One region of the Pseudoalteromonas sp. NZS100 genome, then DNA from elsewhere that is predicted to be linked to it. Evidence: predicted binding sites of a transcription regulator. Region 1 holds the regulator's gene; each other region holds the start of a gene.
The links. Region 1 encodes MetJ, which represses methionine synthesis genes. Its sites were predicted from a motif close to TAGACGTCTAGACGTCTA; they were not measured.

Region 1 (6,754 bases):
GTGTTTTTGCATGTAATACAGGGTTACCCAAACGAGCTAATAAATTAGCTTGCCCGCGACAAATTTTGCCGTATTTAATCGCTTTTTTTACCTTACGAGGATCAGTGCTAAACACTCCCTGTGTATCGGTCCAAATACATACTTGCTTAGCATTACAGTAATTTGCAAGTAGTGTTGCACTATAATCGCTACCGTTGCGTCCAAGTGTTACGGTCTCACCTTTCGTATCAGCGGCAATAAACCCAGTAACAACATTTATCTTATTAGGCAAAATTGACTGTCGACATTGCTGCGCATTTTGCGCATGCATTAATTCACCATCGTTTAAGGTAAAAAGACTACGGGCATCTTGAGCACACGCCTCAATATTTAACTGCTGTAAATAAGTAGCGAGTAAACGTGCTGACCACAGTTCCCCATGCGCAAGTAACGCAGCCTCTTTTAGCTGCTCAGCTTGAGCAAGTTCTGCAATATTACTAAGCTCGGTATTTAGTGTTTTAAGTGCGCTGCGCTTTAAATCAGCTTGTAATAACTGCTCAATTAAATCGCTTTGATGGTTATTTAACTGCAGTAAAATATCAGCGACAGCTTGCGTGTCTTGCAGCTGATAACTTTGCCACAACGACACAAGTGTATCTGTAGTCTTACCTGCAGCAGATACCACAACACAGTCGCCCGGCTGAGTATGCCCAATAATTATTTTAGCTACGCTTTGATAGCGCTCACTAGAGCTTAAGCTTGAACCACCAAATTTATGTACACAATTGACCATATTTATACCAATTCGCTTAATTAAGTTGTCTATTTTGAGGTAAGAAAACCGTATCGATAACAAGGCAAAAATTTCGTTATTTAGTTGTTCTATATTAGGAATTTTTAACGATGTTATCGTGCGGTTTAATCCCTCAAATTGATTAGGGCGTGTTGATCTTTGTGGATTGAAATTTGTTCAATCTAGGGGCGATTAAATCGCGGCGCGAGGTTTGTAACCTAGTGGGCTAAGTAAAAACCGAGCAACAAAGAGTTAATCGTCCCTAGAAAGAACCCAAAGGGCAGCGCATGTTTGGTATTTATGCTGCGTTATCGCCTATTCATGGGGAATAACCACACTACATAGGCTCCGTCTTGCCTAAAAACCAAACATACTGCTGCAAATTCACCCACCAAAGATCAACACGCCCTAGGTATTATTGCGGATTGGTATTACTTACCAAAGCGCTGGACGGGCTGCACTTAATTTAACGTTTCCACCAGAAGTGCCAGCACCTTTGCCTACACGGCCAACATTTTTATTTTGCCCTGGTTTTACAAGTTCAAATACTCGTTCAAAGTCAGCTATTAAATCGTGTATATCTTCAATCCCAACCGAAATACGAATAAGCGTATCGCCCACACCCGCTTCTAAACGTGCCTTTGCCTCCATGCCTGCGTGCGTCATAGTTGCAGGGTGACAAATTAAACTCTCTACGCCACCTAGTGACTCAGCTAAACTAAACGTTTTAAGACTAGTTAAAAATGCTGCAGCGTCGTTTATATCGCCTTTAATATCAAAACTAACCATGCCACCAAAGCCAAGTTGTTGTGCTTTAGCAAGTTCATGTTGAGGATGCGACTCAAGTCCTGGATAGTAAACTTGGCTTACAAAATTGGAGCTTTCAAGGTACTTAGCTATTGCTAGCGCATTTTCTTGGTGCTGCCTTAAGCGCACATTTAAAGTACGTAGACCACGAAGCGTTAAATAACTATCAAAAGGGGCGCCCGTAATACCAATATTATTTGCCCACCAAGCAAGCTCATCACCAAGCGCTTGTGTTGCAGCAATAACAGCGCCGCCCACTACATCTGAGTGCCCGTTAATGTATTTAGTAGTTGAATGCACCACAATATCTACACCAAACTTAATAGGGTTTTGTAAGGCAGGAGACAAAAACGTGTTATCTGCGGCAACCAATGCACCGCATTGCTTAGCAACATCGGTAACCGCTTTAATATCGGTTAAACGAAGTACTGGGTTACTTGGAGTCTCTATCCAAATAAGCTTAGGTTTAATTGCTAAAATTTGTTGAAGGCTTTCTTCTTTTGTTAAATCTAATACTTCAAGCTTCAATAGTCCGCGTTTTTGTAACGATGTAAATAAACGATAGCTACCACCATAACAATCATGTGGAATTACTAACGTGTCGTCACTGTTAAGTAGCTGAGTAGCTAAATGCACGGCTGCCATACCAGTGGCCGTAATTATGCCGCGAGCGCCGCCTTCAAGCTTAGCAAGCGTCTCTGCTAAAATATCACGATTAGGGTTACCACTGCGCCCATAATCATACTCACGCTTGGTATCAAAGTCGGCAAACGAATAAGTCGTTGATAAATAAATTGGCGGCACCACTGCACCATGATGTTTATCAGCATCAACGCCGTTACGTACAGCAATGGTCGCTTTGTTTTTTTCGCTCATATTCGTCACCTGATTAATTTGGATGTTTAGACGTCTAAAAGAGTAAGTTATCCATTTTAATAAGTCAAAGGATTTTAAAGCTCTAGATGGCTAAAGTTAGGAAAGGCGTTTGCTAGTATCACATTTTAACTCACAAAAGTGAGCTTATTTTTACATCCCAAATAGGCTTATTAAGATAGATCGGTATCTATTATTTGACTATCTTTTTTAAATCGATAGAATTTCACGCATATTTACACGCTTTTTATACCGTGTGAGAAATTAATAATCTGAGGCAACGATACATCTTATGGCTAAATGGAATGGTGAGTATATTCACCCATACGCAGAACACGGGAAAAAATCAGAGCAAGTTAAAAAGATCACCGTTTCGATCCCGCTAAATGTATTAAAAGTTTTAACGGATGAGCGTACGCGTCGTCAAATCAACAACCTTCGCCATGCAACAAATAGTGAATTGCTATGTGAGGCGTTTTTGCATGCCTTTACTGGTCAACCTTTACCAAATGACGATGACCTACGTAAAGACAACGCAGAAAAAGTACCTGAAGAAGTTAAAAAGATAATGCAAGAAATGGGTTTAGAAGTGCCTATTTTAAACGAAGAATAAATCGTTACCTTTTTAATCAAAAAACCTCAGCATTGCTGAGGTTTTTTTGTTTAAGCGTTATATATTACGCCATATAATTTTCAGGCAAGTCAATTTGCGCAACACCCGACTCTACCGCAGCAAGTGCTACAGCTTTAGCTATACGCGGTAGTAAACGCGGATCCATTGGTTTTGGAATAATGTACTGCGCACCAAACTCTAGCTTATCTACGCCTGCGGCTTTTAAAACTTCTGCAGGTACAGGCTCTTTGGCAATACTACGAATAGCCTCAACTGCAGCAATTTTCATTTCATCGTTAATCGCGCTTGCACGTACATCAAGCGCACCACGGAAAATAAACGGAAAACATAAAACATTATTTACTTGGTTAGGGTAATCAGATCGCCCTGTTGCCATAATTAAATCATTGCGTGCACCGTGCGCAAGTGCAGGATCGATCTCTGGATCTGGGTTTGAACAGGCAAACACGACCGGTTTTTCTGCCATTAGTTTTAAATCTTCGGCAGCTAACAAGTTAGGACCCGAAACACCAACAAACACATCAGCATCTGCAATTACATCTTGCAATGTGCGTTTATCGGTATTGTTAGCAAAAAGCTGTTTATATTCATTTAAATCATCGCGACGAGTATGAATAACACCTTTGCGGTCAAGCATATAAATGTGTTCACGCAGTGCACCACACTTAATTAACAGTTCCATACACGCAACTGCAGCAGCGCCTGCACCTAAACATACAATTATTGCATCTTCAATTGATTTACCTTGTACTTCTAGCGCATTTAACATGCCGGCAGCCGTAACAATGGCGGTGCCGTGTTGATCATCATGAAAAACAGGAATGCTACAACGCTCTATTAATGCTTTTTCAATTTCAAAACACTCTGGTGCTTTAATATCTTCAAGGTTAATACCACCGAATGTGTCAGCAATATTGGCAACCGTGTTAATAAAGTCTTCTGTTGTTTTGTGCTTTACTTCAATATCAATAGAATCAAGCCCTGCAAAACGCTTAAACAATAACGCCTTGCCTTCCATTACTGGTTTAGACGCTAAAGGACCTAAATTACCCAAGCCCAAAATTGCAGTACCATTAGTGATAACCGCAACCATGTTACCTTTACCGGTATATTTATATGCATTTGCAGGATCTGCGGCAATTTCACGTACAGGTTCAGCGACACCTGGGCTATAAGCTAGGGCTAAGTCTTGAACTGTTTCAGCTGGTTTTGTTAGCTCAATGCTAATTTTACCAGGTACGGGATGTGAGTGATAATGTAGTGCTTGTTCACGAAAGTCAGACATAACGCGATGGTATCCTGCAATTTAAGTTAAAGTGAGAGGTGGAGTCTTGGGGTACGATACCCTTATTATTTTTAAATTCCAAGCAATATCAGGTCTATCCTGTTATATGCTATATCCTTTAATTTTAAGAGGTTTTTCAGTAACTTTGCAGGATTATATAAACATTTAATAAATAAAAATTCACCAAAAAAGTAAGTTTTGAGGTGCGTTTATGTCTACTACAATATTAAAAAAATGTATGTTTAACGCATCATCATAAACTTAAAATAACAGCCTACGACTCTACTTTAAAAACAGATAAGCCCACGTTAGCTACTTTTATCAACCTAGTTAAAATTTGTACTATTTAAAATATAGAGAATATCTATCAATTTGTCTGTAAAGGTTTATGCATACTCAGAATAAGATTAGGAAATAGTTATGCAAGGTGTGATGTAGCTCGAGCAAGCTAAATAAGATAAGAAGTAATAAATTTTAGACACAAAAAAAGCACCCTAAGGTGCTTTTTTTAACTAAACAGCAATGATTACTTCTTGCTGCTAAGTGCACCGAAGCGCTTGTTGAAGCGATCAACACGGCCGCCAGTGTCTAAAATCTTTTGCTTACCAGTGTAAAACGGGTGACACGCAGAACATACGTCTAAGTGAATGTCTTTACAAAGAGTTGAGCTAGTTTCGAATTTGTTTCCGCATGAACATGTTGCAGAAATTACTTCGTACTTAGGGTGAATACCTTCTTTCATAGGAACCTCTAGTTAAGGCCGCATCGCTCTCCAAACCCGAAGTCTGGCACCATACGTCGTTAAAACAAATTTGTTGGTGGCGGATTTTATCCAACAACCTTCCCCTGCACAAGTATTTATTTATCTTTTCGCTAAAAAAGTGAACAATCTCTTTCTCAAGTACTATTGCTAGTAGGTTTTTAGCGGTATTTTTAGTACATTACAGCATTAATTTTACGGGTTGAGTTGTTATGAGTTTTGTTGAAGTTGCTATTAAAGTCCCGCTTCCACGCACCTTTGATTATAAAATAGAAGAGCAGCTCAGTGGCTTATCAACCCCAATACTACCGGGCATGCGGGTTTTAGTACCTTTTGGTAATCAAAAAAAAGTAGCTGTTGTTCTGGGCATTAAAAACAGTACCGACGTCCCTTTAAATAAAATTAAGAATATTATAGAGGTAATAGACGATACCCCTATTTTAAGTGCCCAACATTTAGAACTCCTTAGCTTTACTGCCCGCTATTATTGCTATCCCTTAGGCGAAACTATTCACATAGCGCTACCGAGTGCACTTCGCCAAGGTGAATCGCCAGATAAAACCAGTATTAACATGGTTGCTCTGACAGAAAAAGGCGCAAAAGTACCGTCATTAAAAGCCAAAACACAACTCAATTTATTAAAGCAGTTATCGCAATCGGGGAAATCATCGTTAACCGAATTAAAAGCTCTTGGCTTTAGTAAAAAAACAATAGATAGCCTAATAGATAAAGAACTCATTACGCAAACTATTGAACACGATAACCAATGGCAAAGCGTTGCACCAACTGTCGGTAGTAAACCTGTACTTAATAAAGAACAAGCGGTTGCCTGTACAGCAATAAATCAAAGTAATGGATTTAGCAGCTTTTTATTAGAAGGCGTAACTGGCAGTGGTAAAACAGAAGTGTATTTACAGTGCCTAGAAGAAGTACTCAAACGTGGCGAGCAAGCATTAGTATTAGTGCCAGAAATAGGCTTAACGCCACAAACTGTAAACCGTTTTCGTCGCCGCTTTCCTGATACACCCATTATGCTTTGGCATTCAGCCCTTACCGACAACGAGCGATTGCAAACATGGCGTTTTTGCGAAAAAGGCAGTTGTGCAATAGTTATAGGCACACGTTCGAGTATTTTTCTGCCATTTTTAAAACTCGGTATGATAGTTGTCGATGAAGAGCACGATTCATCATTTAAGCAACAAGATACCCTTCGTTACCATGCTCGTGATTTGGCCGCATACAGAGCTTTTCAGCATAAAATACCACTTATATTAGGCAGTGCTACACCCGCACTTGAAACACTTCACAAAGCAATTAATAACAAATATCAGCTACTAAGTTTAACCGAGCGCGCGCAAACTGCGACAGATAACCAATTTAAGTTACTCGATATGAAAGGTCAGCCCGACCAAGCAGGTATTGCACATGCAAGCCTTGCCACTATGCGCCAACACTTAAACCGCGGTAAACAGGTTATGGTGTTTTTAAATCGTCGAGGTTTCTCACCCACTCTTATTTGCCATGAATGTGGCTGGCTAAGTGAATGTAAACGCTGCAGTACCAGCGCCACATTTCATAAAGCGATTGGGCAAATGATTTGTCACCACTGTGGCGATCAATACC
Region 2 (6,754 bases), on a different contig from region 1:
GTACTTAGATTCAGCAATTAAAGAGCAACTTACGAGCAAACAACCACTCTGGCTTGGGGCTATTGATATTCGTGATTTTTCGCATTTTAATAGTGAGTTTGGCTTTAGTGAGGGCGACCGGTTACTGCGTGAAATTAGCGAGCTATTGTTAATGAATTGCCGACTAAGTGATGTAGTGTGCCGCTACGCCGGAGATTGCTTTATGGTACTAATGCCAGCCACTACAGAGCAGCAAGCTAAAGAGTTGATGGCACAAATTAAAGGAGCTCTAAAGCATTGTGCATTTAAAGTTGAAGCATCTAAAAAAGCAAAGTTTCAATATGTCACTACCGCCTTAATACAAGGTAATAAGCATAGCAGTACAGATAAACTAACAAGCCAACTGCATAGTCAATTACAACAAAAAAAGCATCAACAAAAAGTAGCGCACCGTGCACACGTTTGTTAGCCAAGACGATAAATATTTAAGCGCTCAGGGGCTTATTACGTCAGCTGTAGAGCTTGCTCAAAGCCGAAACATAAATTTACATAAGCTGCTACGCGGTACCGGTATTTTTGAACAAGACTTACTTAATTTTCAGCATACATTTAGTGTGTCTCAGCAGGTGCGTTTATTAGCTCAATTTAAGTTGTTGATGAAAAGTACTGACAGTGGTTTTTTACTCGGTAGCCAACTTATTAACGACACGCGAGCCGAAGCTCAGGCATTAATATATAGCGATAATTTAGCTCAAGTATTAAAGCAATTATCACTTTTAAGAATGCAATTAGCGCCTTTGCTGTTTAGTCAAACGTATATTAAAAACGATAATGTTTATATTTATATTCAGCCTGCACATGGGTTTGATGAAAGCCTTTACCACTATGTGCTAGAGATATACAGCACTGCATTTTATAGTTTACTTAAACGAGTGAGCGAAAGTTACCCGCATTGTCAGTTCGACTTTGCTTTTAAACGCCCTCGGCATATTCAAGAATACGAGCAAAATTTAGGGCTAAAGGTAAGTTTTGATAAGCCATGTACTCGCTGGGTATTAAATAAAACCATGTTAAGGGCTAAAAACCCGCATGCGAGTCAATTACGATTTATGCAAGCGCAGTCGCAGCTACATAATAAAAGCGTAGTTAGCATGACTTTTATTGAAGCCGTCTGCAGATACTTATACTCTCACCCAAGTGCTAATTTAGAGTGTACCGCAAAGCACTTTGCTATGAGCTCAGCTACATTTAAGCGCAGACTCAAACTCAATGGGGTACGCTTTTCAGCGTTAATAGATGAGCAAAATAAGCACAAAGCTATTTACCTACTTACTCTGTGCGCTAAGCATAACGAACAAGTCGCTGAGCATTTAGCTTTTTACGATATACCTAACTTTCGGCGCGCCTTTAAGCGCTGGACAGGCTTAACACCTAATCAGTTAAAAGCGCAATAAGTTACTCAGTTGCCATGTCGATGGAGTGCAACAATGTTCGTGCATTTAAATGAAGGTTTGGAGCTTCTGGATTTGACGTATTAGTCAGCCAAATTACATTGCCTTCTTTATTTACAAACAATGTAGTAGGTGTGCCTCGTATACCTAATTGCTGTGCTATTGCATCGGCTTTTACAGCTGTTTTAAAAGTATAACCTCTTTCGCTAAGTGCTTTAGCGGGAGTAGCATCGTCATCTTCTTTAAAGCTCACGGCAATAACTTTTAAGCCCATATCATCAATTTTTTGAAGTGCTGGCTGCAGCTTTTTACAGTACGGACACCACGTTGCCCAAAAGTGTAAAACGTAAGGTTGACCTAGTAAATCTTGAGTATTGAGTGGCGACCCATCAGCCATTTGTAAATTTAATGTAGGCAATTTAGGATATGTTGCTTCTGAGCTTGTATCTTGTGCGTAAGCTGTAAAGCTTAATAAAATTAGCGTGATGGTAATAAATAGCTGTTTCATAATATGCTCTTTTTTATTTTACATATTAAACAAGAACGATAATTTAACATTTTTATTTCAAACTAAAAGCCAGCAGCTTGTTCAACAACAATAGCGTGGCGTTTAGCGAGGCGTAGGTGATCTCTATCGTAACCTCCACCTATCACAGTAGCTACAGGTGTATTGTGTTCAAGGCAGCGTTTTAGCACTAAATGGTCACGTTTAGCTATGCCATCCCAGCTAATATCTAACTTACCCAAGCCATCACCTTGCCAAATATCAACGCCAGCATCGTAAAGTACTAAGCTTGGGTTTAGCTCTTTAAGTAAATAGCTCAAGGTGTCGTCAACTATGGCAAGGTATTCGTCGTCCTTCATATTATTTGCCAGGCCAATGTCTAAATCGCTGGCGGACTTTCTAAAGGGGAAGTTTTTTTCACAATGAATAGAGCAAGTATACGCATAGGGTTGATGCTGTAACATTGCGGCTGTGCCATCACCTTGGTGCACGTCTAAATCAAAAATAAGTACGTTAGTTACCTCACCCGATTTAATTAAAGTTTGCGTGGTAAAGGCCAAATCGTTAACCATACAAAAACCTGAACCAAAGTCATTATGTGCGTGATGTGTACCACCGGCAAGATGACACGCTATACCGTGTTCAAGTGCTAAGCGGGCTGTCTGTAGCGTTCCTTGAGGGGCTGTAAATGTACGTGCCATAAGCTCTTTTGACCAAGGTAGACCAATGCGACGCATTGCTTTTTCATCTAAGCGGTTATGCCATAAATCTTGGATATAATTATCGCAATGCACAAGCTCAAGCGGCTCTGGCGTGCCTAATATTGGCTCAACTAGGTTACTGCCGATTAAACCAAGCTCTGCAACATGTTGATATAAATGTGCAAATTTACTCATTACAAAGCGATGCTTAGGATCAAAGCTAAACGAGTAGTTAGGATGGTATACCAAAGGCAAATGAGGATTTAAGCGCATATTTACAAGCTTTATAAAGTTTGCGCTATGGTAATCAACTTAAGAGAATGAGTCTATTGTGAGTCATTAATAAGTGACGCTAATTCGCGATGCAGTAGCTCATCATCAGCTAAGTTTAGCTCTATTAAACGCTTTAAATAAGTAATGCTGTCTATATCAATATGGTGGCATTTTAAACCAATATGATCGGCTTCAATATGGCAAATCACTACTTCCATTTTTATTTCTATATCGCTTTGAGGCAATGTAAAACGCAGTATTGCTTGCGTATTGTGGCTGCCAATAAATGCATCACAATTAGTGACCAACGCGCCATGTAAAGATAGATCGAGTAATTTACACGGATACTGTTGGCTATCAAAACATAACAGGGCGTTAGTTGAAAATAGCACACGAGAAAACTGTCGACGATTTTGCATAACCTAATTTAGCCTTACTGTTTTTATAATAAATTAAGCATAGCGGGTAATTCTCTACATGCTAGCAAGATGTGCTCCTGTAATGCTGGTGGCATAAAAAAGCCCTGCAAAGTGCAGGGCTTAAGTTATACAAACATAAAATTAACCAATATTTTTAGCCAATTTTTTTGTATTTAATACGTTTAGGTTGAGTTGCCTCAGCGCCTAGGGTCTTTTTAAGCCACTCTTCATATTCAGTGTAGTTACCATCAAAGAAGTTAATTTGACCTTCGTCGCGGTAATCTAAAATATGTGTAGCAATACGGTCAAGGAACCAACGGTCATGCGAGATACACATTACACAACCTGGGAACTCTAAAATAGCGTTCTCCAGTGCACGTAGTGTTTCAACGTCCAAGTCATTGGTTGGCTCATCGAGTAGTAACACATTGCCGCCAGCTTTTAATAACTTAGCAAGGTGTAAACGGTTACGCTCACCACCTGATAGGTCTTTAACAAACTTTTGCTGATCGTTACCTTTAAAGTTAAAGCGACTTACATATGCTCGGCTTGGGAACTCAAAGTTACCAATTTTCAGTACGTCTTGTCCGTCTGATATTTCTTGGAAAACAGTTTTGCTTTCGTCCATACCGTCGCGGAACTGATCAACAGTCGCAAGGTGTACTGTTTCGCCAACGCTGATGCTACCGCTGTCTTGCGTTTGCTCACCGCTTATCATTTTAAACAGTGTTGATTTACCCGCGCCATTCGCACCAATAATGCCCACAATGGCACCTTTTGGCATGCTAAAGCTTAAGTCATCAATTAAAACACGATCGCCAAAACTCTTACGAAGATTAGTTACTTCAAGTACTTGGTCACCTAAACGCGGGCCAGGTGGAATAAACATCTCGTTAGTTTCGTTACGTTTTTGGTAATCAGACTGCTGCATTTCAGTAAACTGAGCCATACGTGCTTTTGACTTAGCTTGACGACCTTTAGGGTTTGAACGAACCCATTCAAGTTCTTGCGCAATTGATTTTTGACGTGCTTTTTCAGATTTTTGTTCTTGCTGTAAGCGCGCATCTTTTTGTTCAAGCCAAGAAGAGTAGTTACCTTCCCATGGAATACCTTCACCACGGTCAAGCTCTAATATCCAGCCAGCTACATTATCAAGGAAGTAACGGTCATGCGTTACTGCCACAACAGTGCCTTCGTAATCGTGTAAGAAGCGCTCTAACCATGCAACCGACTCAGCATCTAAGTGGTTAGTAGGCTCATCAAGAATAAGCATGTCTGGTTTTTCAAGTAATAATCGACATATAGCAACACGGCGACGCTCACCACCTGAAAGGTGCTCAATTTTAGCATCCCACTCTGGCAGGCGAAGTGCATCAGCTGCGCGTTCTAAAACGTTGTCGATGTTATGACCATCGTGCGCCTGAATAACAGCTTCAAGCTCGCCTTGCTCTTTTGCAAGTGCGTCAAAGTCAGCGTCTTCCATGGCGTATTCGTTATACACTTCGTCAAGACGTTTAAGTGCATGTTTAACTTCGCCAACAGCTTCTTCAACAGTTTCACGTACTGTTTTACTTTCGTCTAAAATAGGTTCTTGCGGTAAATAACCAATTTTAGTACCAGGCTGAGGATGTGCATCACCTTCAAAATCTTGGTCAACACCGGCCATAATACGCAGTAACGTAGATTTACCAGAACCGTTTAAACCAAGCACACCAATTTTAGCGCCAGGAAAAAAGTGCAACGAAATATCTTTTAAGATAGTGCGCTTAGGTGGCACAACCTTAGATACTCGACTCATCGAGAATATAAATTTATCAGGTAAAACCATGGAGGAAAGCCTTCAAATAATAATAAAAATTTCAATGTTGTATTGTAGTGGCTGACAGGTGAAACAGTCAACGAATGGCGGGTTTTAAAGCACCAAAGGATGCTTGTAAGTAAAGTATAAAATCATGAATAAATTTCATTTGGACATCTATACATCTAGAGGTTGATATTTTTTACTTTCAGTTCATAATTAAGCCTCGGTTTTTATGAGCAGGAGTAAAGTATGCCAATTACAGTAAAAGACGAGTTGCCGGCAATTGCACGTTTACGTCAAGAAAACGTATTTGTAATGCCAAAAAGTCGTGCAAAAACGCAAGAAATACGCCCAATGCGTTTGGCTATTTTAAACTTGATGCCTAATAAAGTAGAAACCGAAGTTCAGTTTATTCGTTTGCTTGCCAATTCGCCTTTGCAAGTAAACGTAGAACTACTGCGCCTCGACACTCACCGCAGTAGCAGCAATTCAGAAGAGCACCTTGATACCTTTTACCGTTATTTTTCTGAGGTTAAAGACAACAATTACGATGCATTAATAGTAACTGGTGCGCCACTTGCCCATTTAGAATACGACGATGTAGCGTATTGGGATGAGCTAAAGGTCATTATTGATTGGGCTGAGCAACACGTTACCTCTACGTTATTTTCGTGTTGGGCAGCGCATGCAGCGTTATATCACCGTTACAATTTAAAGCGTGATTTAAAAGACGATAAACTATGTGGCGTATTTACTCACCAGTGTTATTTTGATCACGGTGCACTGACTCGCGGATTTGACGATACCTTTTTGGTACCGCACTCACGCTACGGCCATATTGATATAAATAAGATAAACGCCTGTGAAGAACTCGTTGTACTGGCAGGTTCTGAGCGAGTAGGGGCTTACTTACTTAAAAACAAATCAGGTAGCCAAGTGTTTATAACCGGCCATCCAGAGTACGACGCCGACTCGCTAAAAACAGAATACGAGCGCGATTGTAAAAAGAGCCCTAATGCACCAAAACCCGAAAATTACTTTCCGGATGACGATGCAACCAAACAACCTTCAAAAACGTGGCAAAGCCATGCTTTTTTACTTTTTTCGAACTGGTTAAATTACTACGTGTACCAAACCACACCGTATGATATTAATTTAGTTAGCCAAGACGTGAGGACTAACAACTATGCCGAATAACGCGCCTACAAATAATAAACAAGCCGAAATAAGTGCCGCATTAAAAGAACGCATTTTAATTTTAGATGGCGCTATGGGCACCATGATCCAAGATCATAAGCTAGAAGAAGAAGACTATCGCGGAGAGCGTTTTAAAGACTGGCATGTATTAATTAAAGGCAATAACGATTTATTAAGCCTAACTAAGCCCGACTTAATCACTGATATTCATCGTGGTTTTTTATCAGCGGGCGCCGATATTATCGAAACCAACACGTTTAACTCGACCACTATTTCGATGGAAGATTACGACATGGCAAACCTAAGTCGTGAAATAAACGTAGAGTCGGCTAAATTAGCACGCGCAATTTGCGATGAATTTACGGCTAAAACGCCAGAAAAACCGCGCTATGTAGCCGGTGTTTTAGGGCCGACATCTAAAACGTGTT
Region 3 (6,754 bases), on a different contig from region 1:
AGCTCAGTTGCTGAATCTTGTGCTAGTTGCACTTCAGAACCCGTTGCAATGAAAATAATTTCAGGGTTGCCGTCACAGCTAAGGATGTAACCACCCTTTTTAACGTCGCTTAATTGCTGTGCGTCACGCGCTTGTTGCTCAAGACCTTGGCGAGTAAAGATTAACGATGTAGGACCGTCTTTACGCTCAATAGCTTGTTGCCATGCAATTGCCGACTCAACTTGGTCACATGGGCGCCAGTTGTATAAGTTAGGCGTTAAACGCATGCTTGCAATTTGCTCTACTGGTTGGTGAGTTGGACCATCTTCACCTAAACCGATTGAATCGTGCGTGTATACAAAAATGCTTGGTTGCTTCATTAATGCAGCCATACGTATGGCATTTTTTGCATATTCAACAAACATTAAGAACGTAGCACCGTAAGGAATAAAGCCTTTATGAAGGGCAATACCATTCATAATTGCCGACATACCAAACTCACGTACACCGTAGTAAATGTAGTTACCGCTTGCATCGTCGTGTGTTAAGCCTTTAGAACCATCCCAAATTGTTAAGTTTGAGCCTGCTAAATCGGCTGAACCACCCATAAATTCTGGTAATAACGGACCAAATGCGTTTAATGCATTTTGTGATGCTTTACGAGACGCTGGGTTTGCAGGGTTTGCTTGTAATTGCTCAATGTACGCTTGAGATTTTTCAGCCCAATCGCCAGGCAGTTCGTTATTAATACGACGCTTGTATTCAGCTGCAAGCTCTGGGTATGCTTTTGCGTATGCTGCAAATTTTTCGTCCCAGCTTGATTCAAGCTGCTGACCTTTTTCTTTGCTATCCCATTGTGCGTAAATATCACCAGGAATTTCGAACGCATCGCCAGTCCAACCTAAGAATTCGCGAGACGCTTTAATTTCGTCATCACCTAGTGGTGCACCGTGACAATCGTGGCTACCAGATTTATTAGGTGAGCCGTAACCAATAATTGTTTTACAACAAATTAGTGATGGTTTATCGGTAACACTTTTAGCTTCTGCAATTGCAGCACTTATAGCATCGCTGTCGTGGCCATCAACACCACTGATTACATGCCAACCGTATGCTTTAAAGCGAGCTGGCGTGTCATCTGTAAACCAACCTTCTACTTCACCATCGATTGAAATGCCGTTGTCATCCCAAAATGCAACAAGTTTACCAAGACCTAATGTGCCTGCAAGTGAACCAGCTTCATGAGAAATACCTTCCATAAGGCAGCCATCGCCCATAAATGCATAGGTAAAGTGATCAACAATATCGTGACCTTCGCGGTTAAACTGTGCAGCTAGCGCTTTTTCAGCAATTGCCATACCTACGGCATTTGTGATCCCTTGACCTAATGGACCCGTAGTAGTTTCGATTCCTGGTGCATAGCCATATTCAGGGTGACCTGGTGTTTTAGAATGCATTTGACGGAAGTTTTTAATTTCGTCCAGTGGTAAGTCGTAACCACTTAGGTGCAATAGAGAATAGATAAGCATTGAACCGTGGCCGTTTGAAAGAATAAATCTGTCACGGTCAGCCCACTCTGGATTTGTTGGGTTGTGTTTTAGATAATCGCGCCATAATACTTCTGCGATATCAGCCATGCCCATAGGGGCTCCAGGGTGACCAGATTTGGCCTTTTGTACTGCGTCCATTGACAAGACGCGAATAGCATTTGCAAGTTCTTTGCGAGATGGCATGAATTCTCCTACCTTTATGTGTATTTGCGCGGGTATTTATGTGTTTGTTTATGCACCCAAGTAACTTGGGTTTGTTTATATCGACCATTCTTACTTATTGTGGGGGCTGTGTGCAATTAAAAACCCTATAAAAGTGAGGCATTATGAATATTTTTTAAGACCAAAAAGTTATTAGTAATTTTATTTAGACGTCTAGGCGTAAAAACACTATGCAAGGTGTTTTGTTTTCGATAAAATACGCCCCTTAATTTTTTAGCGCTAATACCGACGTTTGTGAAGCGCAATATTTGTGAGCAGAAATACAATGGCAAAACATTTATTTACTTCTGAATCAGTTTCTGAAGGTCATCCGGATAAAATCGCCGATCAAATCTCTGATGCGGTACTTGATGCTATCCTAGAGCAAGACTCTCATGCCCGTGTTGCGTGCGAAACTTACGTAAAAACCGGTATGGTTATGGTTGGTGGTGAAATCACTACTAGCGCATGGGTTGATATTGAAGAAATTACACGTAAAACAGTACGTGAAATTGGCTACACGCATTCAGACATGGGTTTCGATGCAGATTCATGTGCAATTTTAAACACTATTGGTAAACAGTCTCCTGACATTAACCAAGGTGTTGACCGTACTAGCCCAGAAGAACAAGGTGCTGGCGACCAAGGTCTTATGTTTGGTTACGCATGTAACGAAACAGAAGTGCTAATGCCTGCGCCAATTACTTACTCACACCGTTTAGTACAGCGCCAAGCGCAAGTACGTAAAAGCGGCGAGCTTAACTGGTTACGTCCAGATGCAAAATCTCAAGTTACTTTTGCATACGAAAATGGTAAGCCAGTAGGTATTGATGCAGTAGTACTATCTACTCAGCACAGCGAAGACATTTCGCAAAAAGATTTAGTAGAAGCGGTGATGGAAACTATCATCAAGCCGGTACTTCCTGCAGAGCTTATTACAAGCGCGACTAAATTTTTCATTAACCCGACGGGTCGCTTTGTAATTGGCGGACCAATGGGCGATTGTGGTCTAACAGGTCGTAAAATCATCGTTGATACATACGGTGGTATGGCTCGTCACGGTGGTGGTGCTTTCTCTGGTAAAGATCCATCAAAAGTTGACCGCTCAGCTGCATACGCTGCACGTTACGTTGCTAAAAACGTAGTTGCGGCTGGTCTTGCTGATAAATGTGAATTACAAGTTTCTTACGCAATCGGTGTTGCAGAGCCTACATCTATCAGCGTTGAAACGTTTGGTACCAGCAAGTTAGAAGAAAGCCGTTTAATCGAACTTATTCGTGAACACTTTGACCTGCGCCCTTACGGCTTAATTCAAATGCTTGATTTAGAGCGCCCTATCTACCTTCCTACAGCGGCTTACGGCCACTTTGGTCGTGACGAATTCCCTTGGGAACGTACAGATAAAGCTGATGCACTTCGTGCAGCTGCTGGCCTTTAAGCTAAAAGTGTTGAAGTAAATTAAAAACGGCCCTTAATAGGGCCGTTTTTGTATCTAAAACTTATCAGTTACATTGTTTGTAGTACGTCTACAAAATAACTATAAAATCAACCTCGAATTCTTTTGTACTTTAGGTATATACTCATTTCATTATAAAAGCTTTAGGGATAGTTAAATGGCCGATAACTTTCGCGTTATATTTGCAGGACTTGCCGATAACGTTGACATAAAAACAGCGTGCGCAAACTTAGCTGCAAAATTAAAAACGTCAGATGAAAAAGTAGCTCTTTTTTTTAAAGGTAAGCCGCTGTTTGCGCCAAGCGATAAAGACAAAGCGTTAAAACAGACTAAATTATTAGCAAGCCTAGGTATTAAAAGTAAGCTGCAAGCTGTTTCAAATGCGATTCAAAATAGCTCCCCCGCAGCTGCAAATAACAACCAACGTGATGAACGTATTTTTGATGCACTTGATTACATCACTAGCAGCTTAATACGCCTTGAAGAAAAGCTAGATGAGCTAGAGCAACGCCTTCCTGAAGCTCAATTAAATACACCAGACGAAAGTGTAGACGAATGGCAAAATGACGACCTAATGCTAGATGAGGATTTAGCGACTCCTAAAAAACGCAGTAACTTACTTTTATATTCATTGATTGCAACTGCCACCATTTTGCTAGTCGTACTGGCTGTTTTTTTAATTTTTCCCGATTTATTCTCTTTTTAAAAATGGCTAATTAGTTTAATGAGCAATAAACGCGCACAAATAAGAGCTGAAATTCGTAACACCCGTAAAAACTTGTCAAATAATCAGCAAATAATTGCTGCGCAATCGCTAAAAATGAATTTTATTCAACACTTAAAAAGCGAAAAAACAACGAATTCAAAGCATATTGCCATTTATTTAAGTAACGACGGAGAACTAGACACTTCATTGTTAATTAAAGAATTATGGAACTTAAACCACGTTGTTTATCTACCTATAATACACCCATTCAATGGCGCTAATTTACTATTTCAGCGCTATGAGAAAAACTCACCCATGAGGGCAAATCGCTATGGTATCTTGGAGCCTAAGCTGAACTGCTCTCAAATATGCCCATTACCAGCGCTTGATTACCTCCTTATGCCATTAGTTGCATTTGATAAACAAGGTAATCGCCTAGGAATGGGAGGTGGGTTTTACGACCGGACATTGGCGCGTTTACATGAACAAAATTGGCAAAAACCGCAACTAATTGGCCTTGCACATGAATGCCAAAAAGTTGATGCTCTACCAATCGAGTCATGGGACGTACCACTTGAAACCATTATCACCCCAGATAAAACATACTGTTGGTAACATTTAATTTTGGTTACTAACCGCATATTTCTGACATACATGAGCACAAAGCAATGACACAAGACGAATTAAAAAAAGCAGCTGCCTGGGCAGCACTCGAGTTTGTAAAAGAAAACACCATTGTAGGTGTCGGTACAGGCTCTACTGTTAATCACTTTATCGATGCCCTTGGCTCAGTAAAGGACACTATTGTAGGCGCTGTATCAAGCTCAGAAGCGTCAACTGCACGTTTGGAAGCGTTAGGTATTGAAGTGTTTGAACTTAATAACGTTGATGCTTTAGATGTATACGTTGACGGCGCTGACGAAATAAACGCTCAAAACGAAATGATTAAAGGCGGCGGCGCAGCGCTAACACGTGAAAAAATAGTAGCAGCAGTTGCAAAACAGTTTGTGTGTATTGTTGATGACACAAAGCTGGTAGATACATTGGGCGACTTCCCGCTTCCGGTAGAAGTTATTCCAATGGCGCGCAGCTACGTTGCACGAGAATTATTAAAACTTGGTGGTGACCCTGTTTATCGCCAAGGCGTAGTTACCGATAATGGTAACGTTATATTAGATGTATTTAACTTAAAAATTACCAATGCCAAACAACTTGAAACACAAATAAATTCAATTGTTGGCGTAGTTACCAACGGCCTATTTGCGATGCGAGGTGCTGATAAAGTGATTATCGGTACAAAAAATGGGCCACAAATTAAATAGGATGAGGTTATGAGTAAGGTATCGTTAGCAAAAGACAAAATTAAAATTCTCTTGCTTGAAGGTGTTCACCAAAGCGCTGTTGAAACGCTAAAACGTAACGGTTACAGCAATATCGACTACGTTAAAACATCCTTACCTGAGGACGAGCTTAAAGAGCGCATTAAAGATGTTCACTTTGTAGGACTTCGTTCTCGTACTCATATTAACCAAGCCGTATTAGACTCAGCTGAAAAGCTAGTTGCTATTGGTTGTTTTTGTATTGGTACAAACCAAGTTGATTTAGATGCAGCACGCGAACGTGGTATTGCTGTATTTAACGCTCCATTTTCTAATACTCGTTCAGTTGCTGAACTTGTACTTGGCGAAATACTACTTTTATTACGTGGTATTCCAGAGCGTAATGCAGCGGCTCATCGTGGTGGCTGGTTAAAAACAGCAAATGGTTCGTTTGAAGCACGTGGTAAAACATTAGGTATTATTGGCTACGGTCACATTGGTACTCAGCTAGGTATTATGGCTGAAAATATCGGTATGAACGTGGAGTTTTACGATATCGAAGATAAGTTATCACTGGGTAATGCAACACAAGTTCATAACCTAACTCAGCTGTTACAACGCTCTGATATTATTAGCTTACATGTACCAGAAACACCGCAAACTAAAAACCTTATTGGTACAGCAGAACTTGCAGTTATGAAGCAGGGGTCTATTTTGATCAATGCCTCACGCGGAACTGTTGTTGATATTGATGCACTTGCAGAAGCGCTTACAGAGAAAAAACTAAGTGGTGCAGCAATCGATGTGTTCCCTACTGAGCCAAAATCTAACGATGAAGAATTTGTATCGCCACTGCGCCAATTCGACAATGTTATTTTGACGCCACACATTGGTGGTTCTACACAAGAAGCGCAAGAAAACATTGGTATTGAAGTAGCGGGTAAATTGGCTAAATATTCAGATAATGGCTCAACTATTACTGCGGTTAACTTCCCTGAAGTATCGCTACCTGAGCTTGCTAATCGTAGCCGTTTATTACACGTACACCACAACCGCCCTGGTGTACTAACGCAAATTAACCAAGCGTTTGCACAGCACGGTATTAATATTGCTGCGCAATACCTACAAACAGACGCATCTATTGGTTATGTAGTTATTGATGTTGATACAGATCAATCTGAAGTAGCACTTAAAGAACTAAGCGCTGTTGAGGGTACAATTAGAGCACGTATTTTACATTAACCATTCTTTGATATTAAAAAAGGGTCCTTATGACCCTTTTTTGTATTTAGATTACATATACTTTCTCAAGTATTTTTTGAATACCGGATCTGTTGCAGCCAACTCTTTTTGCTCAGCTAATATCTCTTTTAAAATAGCGCCTGAGGTAAGCGGGTTAGCAAGGACCACTCTAAATACAACCGTTGGTTGATTGTCGTATTTAGAAGGCGTTAAGCGTGTACGTGATACAAATGAGCGACCAGACTCGCGTTGACGCTTTTGCATACTGGCAGTAAAACGGTTCAGTGAAGCAAAAATATCT

Region 2: a site for MetJ is predicted at 5,297-5,314, ahead of metA (homoserine O-succinyltransferase). Genes of this name have one in related genera too.
Region 3: a site for MetJ is predicted at 1,898-1,915, ahead of metK (methionine adenosyltransferase). Genes of this name have one in related genera too.

The regions. Positions count from the first base shown of each region.
Region 1 covers NZ_JADYWM010000021.1:45,488-52,241, reverse strand. Annotated here, with positions in the region: gene metL (bifunctional aspartate kinase/homoserine dehydrogenase II) at 1-772, opposite strand, end outside; gene metB (cystathionine gamma-synthase) at 1,208-2,455, opposite strand; gene metJ (met regulon transcriptional regulator MetJ) at 2,745-3,065, shown strand; gene I6E69_RS17515 (malic enzyme-like NAD(P)-binding protein) at 3,130-4,371, opposite strand; gene rpmE (50S ribosomal protein L31) at 4,898-5,113, opposite strand; gene priA (primosomal protein N') at 5,344-6,754, shown strand, end outside.
Region 2 covers NZ_JADYWM010000009.1:26,083-32,836, reverse strand. Annotated here, with positions in the region: gene I6E69_RS11020 (GGDEF domain-containing protein) at 1-448, shown strand, start outside; gene I6E69_RS11015 (AraC family transcriptional regulator) at 432-1,433, shown strand; gene I6E69_RS11010 (TlpA disulfide reductase family protein) at 1,435-1,938, opposite strand; gene I6E69_RS11005 (histone deacetylase) at 2,001-2,909, opposite strand; gene I6E69_RS11000 (PilZ domain-containing protein) at 2,963-3,328, opposite strand; gene ettA (energy-dependent translational throttle protein EttA) at 3,483-5,156, opposite strand; gene metA (homoserine O-succinyltransferase) at 5,379-6,326, shown strand; gene I6E69_RS10985 (homocysteine S-methyltransferase family protein) at 6,316-6,754, shown strand, end outside.
Region 3 covers NZ_JADYWM010000009.1:136,859-143,612, forward strand. Annotated here, with positions in the region: gene tkt (transketolase) at 1-1,712, opposite strand, end outside; gene metK (methionine adenosyltransferase) at 2,017-3,168, shown strand; gene I6E69_RS11490 (hypothetical protein) at 3,344-3,892, shown strand; gene I6E69_RS11495 (5-formyltetrahydrofolate cyclo-ligase) at 3,911-4,507, shown strand; gene rpiA (ribose-5-phosphate isomerase RpiA) at 4,561-5,214, shown strand; gene serA (phosphoglycerate dehydrogenase) at 5,224-6,453, shown strand; gene panP (pyridoxal-dependent aspartate 1-decarboxylase PanP) at 6,505-6,754, opposite strand, start outside.